Regions from separate parts of the Heyndrickxia sp. FSL K6-6286 genome, predicted to be linked through region 1. Evidence: riboswitches for the same ligand, from Rfam matches in the RefSeq annotation. Region 1 holds a riboswitch; each other region holds the start of a gene.
The links. A riboswitch is a leader RNA that binds a small molecule or an ion and turns the genes downstream of it on or off. The one in region 1 is predicted to bind cobalamin.
Positions count from the first base shown of each region.

Region 2: it holds a riboswitch for cobalamin, as region 1 does, so the genes downstream of both, MHI39_RS14925 (acyl-CoA thioesterase) here and MHI39_RS11460 (ribonucleoside-diphosphate reductase subunit alpha) in region 1, are expected to answer to the same signal.
Region 3: it holds a riboswitch for cobalamin, as region 1 does, so the genes downstream of both, MHI39_RS21815 (ABC transporter substrate-binding protein) here and MHI39_RS11460 (ribonucleoside-diphosphate reductase subunit alpha) in region 1, are expected to answer to the same signal.
Region 4: it holds a riboswitch for cobalamin, as region 1 does, so the genes downstream of both, MHI39_RS01495 (hypothetical protein) here and MHI39_RS11460 (ribonucleoside-diphosphate reductase subunit alpha) in region 1, are expected to answer to the same signal.

Region 1 is NZ_CP152029.1:2,266,500-2,270,614, forward strand. It holds gene MHI39_RS11455 (ribonucleotide-diphosphate reductase subunit beta) at 1-117, opposite strand, end outside; gene MHI39_RS11460 (ribonucleoside-diphosphate reductase subunit alpha) at 134-2,392, opposite strand; cobalamin riboswitch at 2,563-2,748, opposite strand; gene MHI39_RS11465 (hypothetical protein) at 2,868-3,926, opposite strand.
Region 2 is NZ_CP152029.1:2,940,880-2,944,994, forward strand. It holds gene MHI39_RS14915 (GbsR/MarR family transcriptional regulator) at 50-604, shown strand; gene MHI39_RS14920 (thiol-disulfide oxidoreductase DCC family protein) at 797-1,189, shown strand; gene MHI39_RS14925 (acyl-CoA thioesterase) at 1,268-1,705, opposite strand; cobalamin riboswitch at 1,951-2,133, opposite strand; gene MHI39_RS14930 (MgtC/SapB family protein) at 2,242-2,913, opposite strand; gene MHI39_RS14935 (MFS transporter) at 3,154-4,115, opposite strand, start outside.
Region 3 is NZ_CP152029.1:4,312,897-4,317,011, forward strand. It holds gene MHI39_RS21805 (iron ABC transporter permease) at 1-584, opposite strand, end outside; gene MHI39_RS21810 (cob(I)yrinic acid a,c-diamide adenosyltransferase) at 688-1,284, opposite strand; gene MHI39_RS21815 (ABC transporter substrate-binding protein) at 1,313-2,281, opposite strand; cobalamin riboswitch at 2,520-2,708, opposite strand; gene MHI39_RS21820 (sodium-dependent transporter) at 2,796-4,115, opposite strand, start outside.
Region 4 is NZ_CP152029.1:268,002-272,116, reverse strand. It holds gene aspS (aspartate--tRNA(Asn) ligase) at 215-1,501, opposite strand; T-box leader at 1,561-1,775, opposite strand; cobalamin riboswitch at 1,885-2,078, shown strand; gene MHI39_RS01495 (hypothetical protein) at 2,308-2,853, shown strand; gene MHI39_RS01490 (ABC transporter substrate-binding protein) at 2,855-3,799, shown strand; gene MHI39_RS01485 (GNAT family N-acetyltransferase) at 4,088-4,115, opposite strand, start outside.

The sequences.
Region 1 (4,115 bases):
AGAAAAGCGAACATCATCCCAATTAAGTATATTGGAGCATCTTCCATTAATGATTGATGTTGATCGGTTTGGTGCTGTATTGTCAATGATCTTGCGTGTTTGTAGTTTATTAGACATTCCTTTTTCTCCCTTCTTAACTTGAACAAGAATCACATTCTTCTAACGTTGTAGAGGTAGAGCGTAAATAATAGCTAGTTTTTAAACCAGCTTTCCAAGCATGAAGATGTAAATCTAATAGCTCCTTCGCCTGAACGGTATTTTGAACATAAAGATTAAATGATATGGATTGATCAATATGTCTTTGTCTGGCTTCATTTTGCCGGATACTCCAATGCTGATCTATGAAATAGGCGGATTTATAATACCAAGTTGTCTCTGCATTTAGATCCGGAGCGGTTACGGGGATTTTATAATCCTTTTTTTCCTCTGAATAAAACTTTTGAAAAATTGGATCAATGCTTGCTGAGCTTCCTGCTATTAATGATGTTGATGAGTTAGGAGCAACTGCCATTAGGTAGCCATTTCTTATCCCGAATTTTTGGATATCTTGGAATAATCGTAACCAGGGATGGGAGCTTTCAGAGTTGAAATATCCTCTAGCATCAAAATAAGAACCAGTTTCCCAATCCGATCCGTGGAACAGCTCATATGCGCCCTTTTCTTGTGCTAATAACATGCTAGCCTTAATCGTTAAAAAGGCAATTTTTTCATATAGTTTATCTGCATATTCAATTGCCTCTTCACTTTCCCACGAAATTTTCTCTAAAGCTAGTAAATGATGCCATCCAAATGTTCCTAATCCTATTGCACGATATTTTTTGTTCGTTAATTGTGCTTGTACGACAGGGATTGTATTTAAATCAATGACATTATCTAGCATCCGAACTTGAATTGGGATAAGTTTTTCAAGAACATCATCTTTCACTGCCTTAGCTAAATGAATAGATGATAAGTTGCATACAACAAAATCGCCTGGCTGTTTTTCAATCATGATTTTCCCATCCTCAGTGTATTGGCTGATCATCGTTGTAGGGCTTTGATTTTGCATAATTTCTGTACATAAATTACTAGAATAGATCATACCTTGATGCTTATTTGGATTTTTTCGATTCACTTCATCACGATAAAACATGAAGGGACCACCTGATTCAAGTTGGCTTTTCATAATTCTCTTCATCAATTCAATCGCGGGTATACTCGTTTTCGTCAGGGTAGGGTGGTTAACACATTCCCAGTACTTCTCTCTAAAGCTTCCTTTGCCTTTTTGTTCATCATAATAATCCTCTAGAGAAAAACCTAGGGTTTGTCTTACTTCATGTGGATCAAACAAATACCAATTTTCGCGAGCCTCCACTTGTTCCATAAACAAATCTGGAAGACAAACACCATGAAAGAGATCATGTGTACGTAATCGTTCGTCCCCGTTATTTAATTTAGAATCTAAAAAGGAAGTAATATCCTTATGCCATACATCTAAGTAAACACAAATAGCTCCTTTTCTTTGCCCTAATTGATCCACACTCACTGCAATATTATTTAATTGCTTCATCCAAGGAAGTACTCCAGAGGAAGCACCACTAAATCCTTTAATCGCACTGCCACGGCTACGAATTTTTCCTAAATAAACACCAATACCTCCACCATTTTTTGATAGATTAGCAATATCAGTATGACTATCAAAGATGGCTTGTAAACTATCATCAACAGTATCGATAAAACAGCTCGATAATTGCCCGTAATTTTTTCCTGCATTAGATAGTGTAGGTGTAGCGACGGTCATGTAAAGATTACTTAATGCCCAGTAAGCGTCTTTTACCAACTGAATACGATTCTCAATAGGTTCATTTTGCATTAAATACATCGCAATAATCATCCAACGTTCTTGAGGTAACTCAAACACTCTTTTTTTGTGGTCGGTTGCCAAATATCTGTCAGCTAAAGTACGTATACCAATATATGTAAAAAGTCCATCCCTTGTCGGATCAATAAAGGATTCAAACAAATGAATGTCATCCTCTGTATACTTGTTTAATAATTCTCTTGAATAAATACCATCTTTTGTAAGACGAACAATTAATTCTAGTAGGTTTCCATATTTATTTTTGAATAAGTATCCACGTGTTTGTGAAGCTTTGTAATATAGATGTTCCATAAATAGGTTAGAGGCATGATAAGTCCAATTAGGATTTTCTGCGTTTATGTTTGATAAACATTCTAGAATTATTTGATTTACCCATTCATCCTCGGGTAGCCATGGTTTTTGCTCAAATAAATTTTTACCAAACAACAAGAGCGACGTTAGATCTTCGTTTTTTGTATCAGAACCTTCTAATATTTGCATTATGTGATTCATCCATTCCGTCATTTCAGCACCCTTTGTTACTAGAGTCATTTTTTTCCCTCCAATAGATAATGTGACTTTTAATAAACTTGTCTAAAAAAAGCCATAAAAAAAGATCCGTCACAAGTAAGTTGAGCGGATCAAACGATAGGAAAAGATGTAAAAAAATAAAAGTAAAAAAACTCTCACTATCGTTTCATCTTCTCAATCCCCGAAGAAATTTGAAACTTTCAAGAAAAGGCAGGTCTCCTGACTTATGTGCAGCCTACTTAAGAACCTTCCCATATCTATTTAGATACAGTGGTTAGTCTTGTTCGTTCACAAATACAGTTGCGGGGACAGTTCCGGAGTCAAACCGGATTCCCTATTAAGTCCAGTAAATGGACACCTTCGCTTGAAATAATTCAATATTTAGTTGTGGAAAAATAGTATATAACTATATATTGTGTTTTATCATAGCATATTCGATGCTTTCATGACAATATATATCTATTAAATACTCAAATTCTAATAGAATCTCATAACACTATGATTCTATTTTGTTCTTTAATGTGTTTAAAAATAATAGAGGGTCATCAACACGTAAATGAATAGTATTTACTTTTTTTGTCATACCATACAAGTAAGATGCCTGAATTGGATCTTTTAAAATTATTTCTATTTGTGGCTTTTCCTTGATAAAGTCAGAAGGAGCTGCATCAAAAATAGAAGCTAGTTCCTGCTTAGAAAGAGGAGAGGAACGAGTGTACTCATTGACGGAAAGAATAAGTTTTAAAGGAATATCTATTTTCTTCATGATCCCTGTTTGAAGAATTAGGTTTTGATCCGATAACAAATAAGGGCATAATCTAACTGCTTGTATTTCGGCAAGTAACATGAATAAACCGTATATATTAATCACAAGAGCGATTATTGTTATGATTGGACTCCACTGATGTAATAAAAAGTGAAAGCCTATAGATTCAATAATTAGAGCATGAATGATCATGATATTTAATGCGATCGTACTTGTCTTTTTATGGTATGAAAAGGCCTTGAAGTGTATATGACTAGGTCTTTTTTTCCATGCAAACAAACTATAATAAAAAACGGAGATTTCTGAGATAAGAATAAATAGAAATTTTGAAGGCTTAAAATGGGTGAGAAAGGAATTTTCTAATCGATCCTTAAAAAAAGGAATCCGCTCATGTTTTGATTTGAATGTGTCTATAACTGAAGGTAGTCTTTTTAATAATAATGCTATTAAAATCAATTCAAAAATAATAAAAGTGCCTTCTACAGCAAATAAAATGTATTTTGCAGCGGATAGTGTTTGAAAATAAGTTGCGGGAATAATCAGCCATGCGGCAACATACCCTGCACCTATAATTGCAAAGAGATATTTAATGGAGAGGCGTCTTCTAATTATAAAAAAATATGCTAGTATGGGGATTGTAACAATAAAGTCTAAAAAGGAACCAATAGTGATCAGGGGTGTAATTGGTTGTGTAAATTCAACCCTATATAGTAAAAAATTCGCAAGCAATATCAAGGTAGCTAAAAGAACGAACCAAACCCAACTTTGATTATTTATTCGTAATGTCATTTTGCAAACCTCCTTGATTTGTTTACCTTAATTATACGTAATTTGTTATATTGACAACTTATAGAAAAATGTTAAAATATGAACGTTTTCTTAACAATTATTTATAGTGTATGATGAGAAAAATACATTTTCTCATGAATTTTTAATCTTTCTTTCATGAGTCTTTAGTATTTATTATGTACCATTGAT
Region 2 (4,115 bases), 670 kb from region 1:
TATGATACATTGACTTTGTATATGAGGTATTTAAAGGAGCAAACTACCTATGGAAGAAAAGCACTTGCGAGTCATTGATCAAGCTAAGGAACAATATATTGAAAAAATTGCTGATAATATGAAGACGTATGGAGTTTCCCCTACAGTCGGTCGTATTCTTGGTATTATTTATATGAATAGAAAACCAATGACATTAGATGAGCTATCCACTGCAACTGGAATGAGTAAAACAAGAATGAGTCAAGTTGTTAGAGAGATGCTAGATATTAATATTGCTGAAAAAGTTTTTGAAAAAGGGGTTCGTAAAGATATTTATGATGTAGAAACAGATTATTACGAAACCTTTATTTCAATTTTCACCTCAAATTGGAGAAAAACGATTAACCGCAATAAAATTTTTGAAAAAAAATTAACACGTGAGCTGCTGATGTTAAAAGATAATGAAGAATTATCACAGGAAGCAGAAGATCAAATCAATGAATTATTAAAGGAAATGAAAATTTGGTCGGATTATTATCAATGGCTTACTCGTTTAGTTGACTTTTTTGAAAGTGGTGAAATATTCGAGCATGTGCCGAAAACCACTGAATGGAGAGGAAAATAATTAACATATAAGCTCCGTGGTAATATACCCTTTTTATATTGAAATAAAACATAGAAAATATTTCAAGCAGTAGTTTTCATGTAAAAATCTACTGCTTTTTATTAAGCTTTTTTCTAAGTTAAAATAAATATAAACGTTATAAAATTTTTCACTCTCATTATTTCCTTTCATCCTATAAAAGAAGGTGACCAATTGACTGGAATTATACTATTTGATGGAGTATGTAATTTTTGTAATGGAAGCGTACAATTTATTATAAAAAGGGACCAAAATAAATATTTTAAATTTGCTTCTCTTCAAAGCGAAGTTGGGGAAAAATTATTAATGGAGTATAGAGTAAACAGCTTAATTGACAGCTTTGTACTTATTGAGGGTGGCAAATTGTACACAAAATCGGAAGCGGCATTACGAGTTTGCCGAAGTCTTAATGGATTATGGAAATGGGGATATGCTTTTCGAATTATCCCACTACCAATAAGAAATTTGATCTACGATATTATCGCGAAAAATCGTTATCGCTGGTTTGGTAAAAGGGATAGCTGTATGATCCCATCAAAGGAAGATCAGGAAAGATTCTTATTATAGTAACCTATCATTATGATAAAAATAAAATGGAGTCGTCATATAAATGTAAAGAACGACTCCATTTTTTATACAAATATTTTAAGGCTGTTTTTTGAGTAATAACTCTTTTTCCCAATCAGCTTCCAGCATAACTTTTGGCACTGGTGTCGGTTTTCCGTATTCATCAAGTGCTACCATTGTTAAGGTGGATGTAGTTGTTAATCGTTTTTCTTCCTCCTCTAAATTCTCACACTCGACCTTTACATAAACCTTCATTGATGTCCTCCCAGTTGAAAGGACAAATGCCTCTAAAGTCAAAATGTCGCCAACTTTTGCAGAGGAAACAAAATGAACAGCATCGATTGACGCAGTTACTACGACTTTTCGAGAGTGCTTCATTGCTGAAATAGCAGCAATTTCATCAATATACGATAAGATGGTTCCTCCAAAAATAGTTTCCATATGGTTCGTATCTGGAGGTAATACTAGTTTAGTTTGATAGGTTCTTGATACATTTACAGAAATTGTTTTCTCCATCATTTCTCCACTTTCATGTATATTTACCACTATGAAGTACAGGAGAGAAGAAATTAAAATTAAAGGTACTGACCATTTTTCTTAAGACAGATTCCCCTAACATAAAATAGATGTTTTACCTATCTTAAATGGTAAATCACATATTGTTAGCCAGTCCTAAAAATACGCTGATAGCAGAACAGACCAAATCATTAATTGTCTATTAATCTACCAATGTGTACGAATCTTCCCAACTCCCGAGGAAAATAAGTCGCTATAAATATGGCAGGTCTCCTGACTCGTGTATCATTCTACTTTAAGTCCTTCCCATCCAAAATTGGACAGTGGTTATCCTTATTTCGTCAACACTTACAGTTGCGGGTACAGTTCTGGAATTTCACCAGATTCCCTTTTAATTTTTGGCAAACACCATATTTATCGGCAAATATTTCACTATAGTAGTATAGAATTATCATAATATATTATGAATTGACTTACAATTTATAATTTTAAAGATTAAGTGAAAAATATTGAACGATTTGTTCTCTTTCTGTTGCTTAATCAAATTTTATACTTTCCAGTTCAGGAATCGTTTGCAACATTTTTAATATTTCAGTCTCCTTTTTCTTCAACTTCTTTGATTTTAATTGTAAATCCACGACAAAAAGTGGATGATTATCAACTGACGTTACTTTTACCTGGTACGATTTCACATCTAAATGATTTTCGGATAAAATAGTGAGTGCCGCAGAAATCGCTTCATTTGTTCGAACATGAATCGTTAATTTATGAAACTTCGGAAAAACTGGTTGAAATAATCTACTTAAAATTTCTAAAGCAATTAATACTAAGAGCGTTCCAAAAATACTTACAATATACATGCCTGCACCTATCGCTAATCCAATTCCAGCTGTTGACCAAAGTCCAGCTGCAGTTGTTAACCCATGAACGGATTGACGTTGTATAAGAATGGTACCTGCACCTAAGAAACCAACTCCACTGATGACTCCTGCCGCAATTCGGCTTGGGTCTAATTCAATTGTTCCACTATTTACAACATCAAAAAATGCATATTTTGAAACGATCATTGCTAATGCACTTCCGACGGCCACAAGGAAATGGGTACGTAATCCTGCTTCTTTATAACGCTTTTCTCTTTCAAATCCGACAAGTGCTCCCAATATCCCCGCAATTACAAGTCTTGCAATTAATTCAAGCTCTATCATTATATATGACCCCTTTCCCCATTAATTTATGGCTTTGATGATTATGCTATTACAAATCTAACATAGATTCATTTTTCCTTTCTAAAGGTTTGATTAGGTTTCAATCTCACTAGCAAAACTAAGTTACATCTATTTATATATGTTTTATTAGTTTATCCTACTTAAAAAATAAAAAAACGAGTGTATAAAAATATACACTCGAACTTAGTTGCAAGCTCTTAAAATAGAAATCCTGCATTTAATTTATAACTTATGCGATGAAAGTTGCAATTTTCTTTTGGCAATCGTTCCTAAACGCACAGATAATCCTATTGCAATAATTGTAAAGACTATAATCATTACTATTACACCAATCCAACCAAAATCACTATAGAACATACCTCCCACCGTACCACCTATACTTGAACCTATATAGTAAAAGAATAAATAAAGTGACGAGGCTTGTGCTTTATCATGTGTCGATAATTTGCCAACCCAGCCACTTGCAATGGAATGTCCTGCAAAAAATCCAAAGGTAAAAACGGCTATTCCAATAATTTTTAACCAAAGATTTGTATTTAACGTGATACATGCTCCGATTAGCAAAATCAATAAAGATAATTGCAAAATCTTACGTCTACCATGCTGATCAGCAAGCATTCCCATCCATGTCGAACTAAACGTTCCAACAATATATACAATAAAAATAAAACCGACGATTGTCTGACTTAATGAATACGGAGGAGCAATTAATTGAAAGCCAATATAATTATAAAGTGAAACAAAGCTTCCCATTAATAAAAATCCAGTCCCGAATAAATAGATTAATCCTGGCTCATTGAATTGACTGAATAAAGATTTTCCTAATTTAACCACATCAAATTTTCGCGGCTGGAAATGAGTTGATTTTGGTAACGTAAACCAGAATAATAAACTTGCAATTAAACTAATAATTCCAATACCAATAAGGGCAATATGCCAATTAAAATAATCGGTCAATGCTCCACTAATAATTCGTCCTCCCATACCACCGATCGAGTTTCCACTAATGTATAATCCCATTGCCATTCCTAAGCTCTTAGGGTCGATTTCCTCCCCTAAATACGCCATTGCGATGGCAGGCAACCCCGCAAGAACTATTCCCTGTAAGATTCTACAAAGAAGTAATAATTGAAAGTTTGGACTTAATGCTGTAATTATAGCTAAAATAGATGATGCTATTAGGG
Region 3 (4,115 bases), 2.0 Mb from region 1:
CCAATGATTTGTCTTAACTCATCGCCTGTTAAAGCAATGATTAGGGAAATAAACGAACTAAAAAATGAACTAAATATAATGCCAGTTAATATAATTGTTTCTACTTTCATTGATCTCTCAATTTTTTTTGCAAAAAATAAAACACTAAATATCGTAATAAATGAACCAATTATGCTCATTAATGGCAATGTAAGTATTCCGATGAATGGTATAGATAAATGAAAGAATAATGTTGCAACTGCTCCAACAGAGGCTCCAGACGACACCCCTAAAGTATATGGGTCTGCTAAAGGATTTCGAAGCAACCCTTGAAATGCCGCACCTGCAATCGATAATGAAGCACCAACTAGCCCAGCCAATATTACACGAGGCAGTCGAATATCTAAAACAATATTCGTATTCATCGCATCTATTTTATCACTTAATGGAAAGTGGAAAATAGCCGCTCCGATGATTTGGATGATATCCTTCATTGGCACCGTTACTGAACCAATGGAAATGCCTATTAAAATAGAAAAACTTAAAAAAACCACTCCAAATAGATAAGGAAAATAATTATTCTTCCGTAGATACCGAATAGTAATTGGCTTCTGCAGTCTCTTTCAACTCCTTTTAGTACATTTGAAAAAGGACTGTCTAAAAAGGAGACAGACCCCTATGCCTTTAGACAGCCCCTATTTCTATCAATCAATTTTCTTCTGTTTTGTTCTCTTTTCTTTTGCCGTCACGAAAAACCTTGGCACTTCGAATATATTCTACATCTTTTTTTCCTGATCGGTGATTAATTACTCTTGCAAGAGCAAAAAAATAGTCCGACAAACGATTCAAATACATTTGAGCGAGTGGAGGAACAATTTCTTCAGCTTTTGAGAAACTAACAACTAGACGCTCAGCACGTCTTGTAACTGTTCTTGCTATATGAATAGAAGCAGCCGCTTTTGTCCCACCAGGTAAAATAAAGCGTTCCAATTCAGGTGTACTGGCGATATACTCATCAATCTTCTCTTCAAGGTAATCAATCATGTCTTGTTGAAGCTTATAAGGACGTTTAGTTGATTTTGTCGCTAGATCCCCTCCGCAATCAAATAATTCATGTTGAATTTTTTCAAGATCATCAAGTACGTCAGAAAAAAGATCGGGATCCAATTCAGCCATCGCTTGTCCAACAAAACAATTCACTTCATCCACTGTTCCATAAGCTTGTACCCTTAAATCATCTTTATCTACTCTACCACCGATGATACTTGTTTGCCCCTTGTCACCTGTTCTAGTATAGATTCTCATAACATTTCCTCCTCACTCTTATCTCCACTTATTTAAATGTATCGGGATATATTGCCTTTGCCATTTCCTCTAAACCTTCCACAAGACGTGGACCTGGTCTTGACACTTTGTCAGAATCGACACTATATACTCGTTTATTTTTAATGGCGGATACTTCTTCCCACCCTTTACGGCTATAAGCTTGTTCTACTGCGTCCTTTACATAATAACCATATGTTATGATCATTACATCCGGATTTGCTTTAACTGCTGCTTCTTCCGAATATTTCGGCCATCCTTCTTCAGCAGCTGCAATATTTTTGGCGCCAAGCATTTCTAGCATTTCATTCATGAAGGTACCTGAACCTGCTGTATAAATATCTGGTGGAGCAGAGATTTCCATCCATACATTTGGTTGCTCCTCCTTGGAAATTCCTGCCGCCTTTTCTTTAATTTCTTCAACTTTTGCTTTCATTCCATCGACAATTTCATCCGCTTTTTCCTTTGTCCCAGTTGCTGCACCAATCATTTCAATCGTTTTATACGTATCTGCAAATGAGCTTGCATTATTGACGGCAATAACCTTAATTCCTGAATCCTCTAATTGCTTTAATCCATCCTTAGAATTATGAGCCTGTGAAGCATCAGCTAAAACAATATCAGGTTTTAAAGAAATTATTTTTTCAACATTGAATTCTTGTCCACCAACTTTTTCCTTTGACTGCGCCTGTTCGGGATAATTGTCAAAATCCGAGACACCAACAATTTCTTTATCTAACCCAAGGGCAAAGGCTGTTTCTGTATTACTTGGAAGAAGGGAAACAATTTTCTCTGGCTTCTTATCAATAGTAATTTCTTTATCGGTTCCATCCGTAATTGTTACGGGAAAAGCTTGGTCTTGTTGCTTAGTCTCCTGCTTATTATCACTTACTTTCTTTTCACTATCCTGCTGTGTACCACATGCAGCCAATATAAAAATTAGTAAAAAAATAGGTATAAATCTTAATAGCTTTTTCATTTGTAAACTCCTTTTTACATTTAAAATAGTCATAAAGATGGCCGTTTTCACAAAGATCCTTTATCCTCCATAATTAATGTAGAAGGAAAAAAACAATACATTTGTTCATATCTTTTATGAAAAAGACCTAAAAAAAACATCTCTAATAAAAGAGATGTCATATGTAAAACGGTATAATAGCAAATCATGCACGCTAAAAAACGTTTTCGTCAACACCCCCCTATCCTCGTAGGCAAACTGGTGCACTCAAAAAACAGGCAGGTCTCCTGGCTCATGATCATTGCTCCCTGTACCTTCCCTTATCCTTTAATGGATAAAGTGGATATTACAGTTTGCTCCCATTTACAGTGGCGGGACCGCGTTGGAATTACACCAAACTTCCCTTTTAAACCTTCACAAAGAAAGTACCTGTTTTCGTTGCAATATATTAAATTTTCAACCATTAACAATTATACAGGAAAGATATATGGATGACTATCCTGAAAAATTTTATGCTAATAAATGATTTACAGCACTACCAAACTCCCAGCACATCTAACATGACAACAAAAATTAAAATTGGTGCAACAAAACGTATGAGGAAATACCAAGCTTCGAACAGTCCTCTTTTAAGACCGCTCCCTTGTTTTAATTCCTCGTAAAGAACGGATTTCTTCACTTTAAGTGGTACAAAAATAGCGATAAGAAGGGCACCAAGCGGCATTAAAATATTACTAACGGTATAATCCATTAAATCGAAAAATGTTTTACCTAAAAGAGTAACATCACCTAACGCTCCGTATGAAAGGGCAGATGGAATACCAAAAATAAAGATGGCAATTCCGATGATCCATGACCATTTTTTACGTCCTTTTATATCCTTTTTAGTGATCACAGACACAATAATTTCAAGCATAGAAAAAGCTGATGTTAATGCCGCAAAAAGGAATAAAATTAAAAATGCTATAAAGAAAAGCATTCCAAGCGGTAACTGACTGAAGACTGTTGGAAGTACATTAAATAACAGTACAGGTCCTGCACCCGGCTCCAATCCTAAAGCAAATACTGCTGGAAAGATTGCTAAACCAGCTAAAAGTACAATGACTAAATTCATTACTACAATAGAAAAAGCTGAACGGGGTAAGCTTTGATTTTTCGGTAAATACGAACTATACGTCACCATTACTGAAACACCTACACTTAACGTAAAGAATGATTGCCCCATGGCTTCCAAGATCGTTTTTGAAGTTAATTTTGAAAAGTCCGGTTGCAGTAAAAAGGATATACCAGCCATTGCTCCATCTAAGGTAATTGAACGAATAACTAATAATATAAATAGTATAAATAATGCAGGCATCATAATCTTACTTGCTTGTTCAATCCCTTTTTGAACCCCTCTTGCAACAACAACAATCGTCATTAGAATAAATAATAATTGCACGATTAAACTAATAATTGGATCAGAAATTGTGTCCCCAAATACTTGTGTATATTGATCAGATGAAAGACCGTTTAACTGACCGGTAATCGCCTTGTATAAATAAATAATGATCCAACCACCAATGACACTATAGAAAGAAAGTAAAATAAAACACGCAATCATACCTAAAATTCCTATCCAGTGCCATTTCGCTTTTGGTGCTATTTTTCGATACGAATCCACTGCATTTTCTTGTGTTAATCGACCAATGGAGAATTCCGCTAAAAGCAATGGAAGTCCTAGTAATAATGTAAATAGAATAAAAATTAGAAAGAAAGCTCCTCCCCCATTTTGACCTGCGATATAAGGGAATTTCCAAATTGCTCCTAAACCTATTGCTGACCCTGCTGCAGCTAATATAAAGCCAAGCTTTGA
Region 4 (4,115 bases), 2.0 Mb from region 1:
TCTTGAACATCTCCTTCTTGTATACAAAAAGTCAACAAAACATTTAATAATGTGTAAGCACTCTAACGGTGAAATTAACTCAACAAATTTTCGAGTTTACCCCTATTATTCACATAAAAAAGGCTGCCATTTTTGGCAACCAACCTTTGGGAAAACTACATCCTTACATATTATTCCCTCCCTTACTACTGTTATTAAGACCATTGATTTTGCTCTAAGGTATAAGTCTCTCAATATCCCTAGGAAATGCTGTTGCCCCCCTAATATTTCCTACTCCTGTCATATTTGCTGTCAATCTCTCTAGTCCAATGGCGAATCCACCATGTGGAGGTACACCATATTTAAACATTTCAATATATGAGGCAAAATCATTTGGATTTAATCCTTTACTTGAGAATGACTGTAACAGCATTTCATAATCATGAATACGAAGCCCACCAGAAGTAATTTCTAAGCCTTTGTACAATAAATCATATGATTCTGTTAATCCTAAATCATTACTAGGCATCGTGTACATTGGACGTGTTTCACATGGATAATTGGTAATAAAGACAAATTCACTATTATATTTTTCTCTTACGTATTCACCTATTAATTGCTCTCCTTCGGAATCTAGGTCCCCTTCAGGAGATGCTTTTTGATATTGACTACTTAATATTTCCTGTGCTTCGTAAAGAGTTAAGCACGGAATCTCAGTTATACACGGAAGTTTAACATCAAGAATTTCTAACTCCCGTTTACATTGGTCATTTACACGTGAGATCATATATTTAAGTACATCTGTTTCCCATTCCATAATTTCTTTTACATCGTCAATAAATCCTATTTCAACATCAAGAGAAACATATTCATTTAAATGTCTTGATGAATGATGTGCCTCCGCTCGAAATACCTGCCCGATTTCAAAAACACGTTCGAAACCACTTGCTACCATCATTTGTTTATAAAATTGAGGTGATTGTGCTAAATGGGCGTTTTTCCCAAAATAATTTAGGCTAAATACATTTGCACCTCCTTCTGCACCCTGAGAGACAATTTTTGGTGTAAAAATTCGTGTAAATCCATGTGATGTAAAAAAATCGCCAAATGACTGTGATAATACACTTTGAATTTTAAAAATGGCTTGATTTTTTTCATGTCTTAAAGATAAGGTACGATGGTTAAGAAGATGATCCATTCCAGCTTTCAATTCCGATTGATTGATTTCAAATGGGATCTCCTTTTGACTTTTATTGATCACTCTAATATCTCTCACATGTATTTCTACGCCCAATTTTTGTTTCTTTGATTCAACAACGTCCCCGATGATCTCAACAATTGATTCATTTTCTACTTTGAAATTTAACCATTCTTTCTCCAAAATACATTGAATAATCCCGCCCCTATCCCGAAGTAACAGGAAGGTAACTTTTGATAAATAACGTTGTTTGTGAACCCAACCCGATAATTTTACCGTTTCACCAGCCTTATAAGGTGTTTCCGTCGTTACTATTCGAATCATTTTGACTTCCTCCTTTTCATTGATAAAGAATCAAATAAAAAAATTCGCCCCTATATAAACATAGGGACGAATTTTTTCCGTGGTACCACCCAGATTGCCTTTTTACCAGCCTCTCATTCCACATAACGAGTGGTACCGTCTGATTCTACTTTGCCTTTAAGCATTTCTTTCAGCACTTACGGATGTCACCATGATAACCTTGATGCGTTTTTCCACCAACCAAACGCTCTCTATAATCAAGGACTTATCATTTCCTTCCGATCATTGATTTCCATATTTTGATTGTAGAAGATTATATATTTACGAAAGGAAAATGTCAACCTATTCAGAGTATAAAAAAATGCTTCATTATTCACTCTCTTCATTGTACACTTGTAGTAAGTGAATACCTGCAGGGAATAGGTTGCTAAGATATTAGCATTAATAGGGAATTCGGTGTGATACCGAAGCTGTTTCCGCAACTGTAAGTGCCGATGAAATAAGAAGTAAACCACTGTTTGCAACATCGAAAACGGGAAGGTTCTTAAAGTAAATTGACGCACAAGCCAGGAGACCTGCCTATTCTTGAACGTAACATGCTCTTCGGAAGATAAGAGATTTTATGGCAGCTCGATTGGTTCTTCATATCGTTTAATAAAGGATCATTTTCCCGCCGGCCAAATTCTATCTGGGCGGTTTTTTTGTGTTCTATTTTACAAGTATATTGATATCCTCGTTATGAAACTATATAGATCGAAACCAGACGAATTTTTTCTGAAGTGTTATGAGGTAAGCATTTAAAATATTTAAGATTAGGAGAAAAAGACATGGTAAAAAAAGACTTACGTTATTTATGCTATCCCTTTATGCGCGAATCCGCTTCAACCGTTGATTTCGAAATTAGAACAGATTCATTAACAACGCGTATTGGACAAGCTGCTTCCTTAACAAAGGATATTCCTATTGTTTATGAAGATTTAATGTACTTGCTTCCAATGGCCTATCATCTAAATGGATCTGTACGCGGAAAGCTTGCCATTAGCGAGGAAGATTTAAATCGTCTAAGCAGCATGTATGATTTTTATGTTACGGAAACAGATGGTCGCATTGATCGATTTGTACTTCCACAAGGGACGGCTGCTGCATGTGCTCTACATGTATGTAGAAGTGAGGCAAAAAAGTCCGTTCGTGCTTTACATAAGGTAAGTCTTGAAAGAGAGGTTCCGGATATCTTATTCAATTATACGAATCTACTAGCTAATGTCCTATTTTACATGGCGGTCTATGTAAACAAGGATAAAGGTGTTGAAGAAATCCAATTTGTCAGTAAATCTTATCCAATAAGACCGATAAAAAAGAAAGTAGGGAAATAACTTGAAGAAATATCATTTGTTTCATTGGCTAACAGCTATCATGTTAATCATTTTCTTAGCAGGCTGCCAATCCAATCAGAGCAGCAATGAACCTAAAAAAGGGGATACACCTGAACAAGTAAAAGTGTATACCGTGAAGGATGATACGGGCAAAGAAGTTTCCTTCAAAAAAGCTCCTGAAACGGTCATTTCATTGCAGCCTAGTAATACTGAAATTCTTTTTGCCATTGGAGCTGGAGATAAAGTAATTGGCGCAACGGAATATGATAATTATCCAGAGCAAGCAAGTAAAATTGAACGTGTATCGGACTCTGTTACCATTAATACAGAAAAAATTATTGCACTAAAACCAGATATTGTCATTGCTTATACAATCGGAGATGAAAATGCCTTAAAACCAATTGAAGATGCAGGTATTCCTGTATTTGTCATACAATCTGCTTCTTCCTTTGAGGATGTTTATGGTGATATCCAACAAATTTCAGAAGTAATGGGTGTGAAAGAAAAAGGGGAAGAACTTATTACCAATATTCGCACTCATATAAATGATATCGAAAATAAATTAAAAAATATCGAAAAACCAAAACGCGTATATTTTGAAATAAGCCCATCTCCTGATATTTATTCAACAGGCAAAAACACATTCCAACAAGAAATCCTCCAAACAGCTGGTGTAGAGAATATCTTTGGGAATCAAGAAGGTTGGATCAAGGTTTCAGAAGAGACAGTCATCAAGCAGAATCCTGAAATCATTGCAACAACTGTCGATTATATCGAAGGCCCTGTAGCAGAAATCAAAGCTCGTAAAGGATGGGAAACCATAGAAGCGATTAATAAGGATAGAGTATACCAATTGGACTCGGATATCATGTCGCGCCCAGGCCCAAGAATTGCTGAAGCGGTTGAATTAGTTGCTAAAATGGCGTACCCAGAATATTTTAAATGAGACTAAAGCTGGAGTGTTGATCACTCCAGCTTTTAACTTTAGCTATAATCAATATAGTACTTTCAGAATTCATGAAAAGAACATCATAAAGATAACTAAGTTCGAATATCTCGACTTAGAGAATAGTAGTGAGCAAAACCGAATCTATCTAATATATTTCTCGGCACTACCTCTTTGCTGAATAAATTTCGATTTTGCAGGGAGAATAATTTTAAAAAAAATCTTTTACACAAGTAACAAACGATACGAAAACAGCCTAAAGGTAAAACGAATCCTAAAAAGCCTTTTTTAATTTAGCTCTTTTATAAATAGTTTT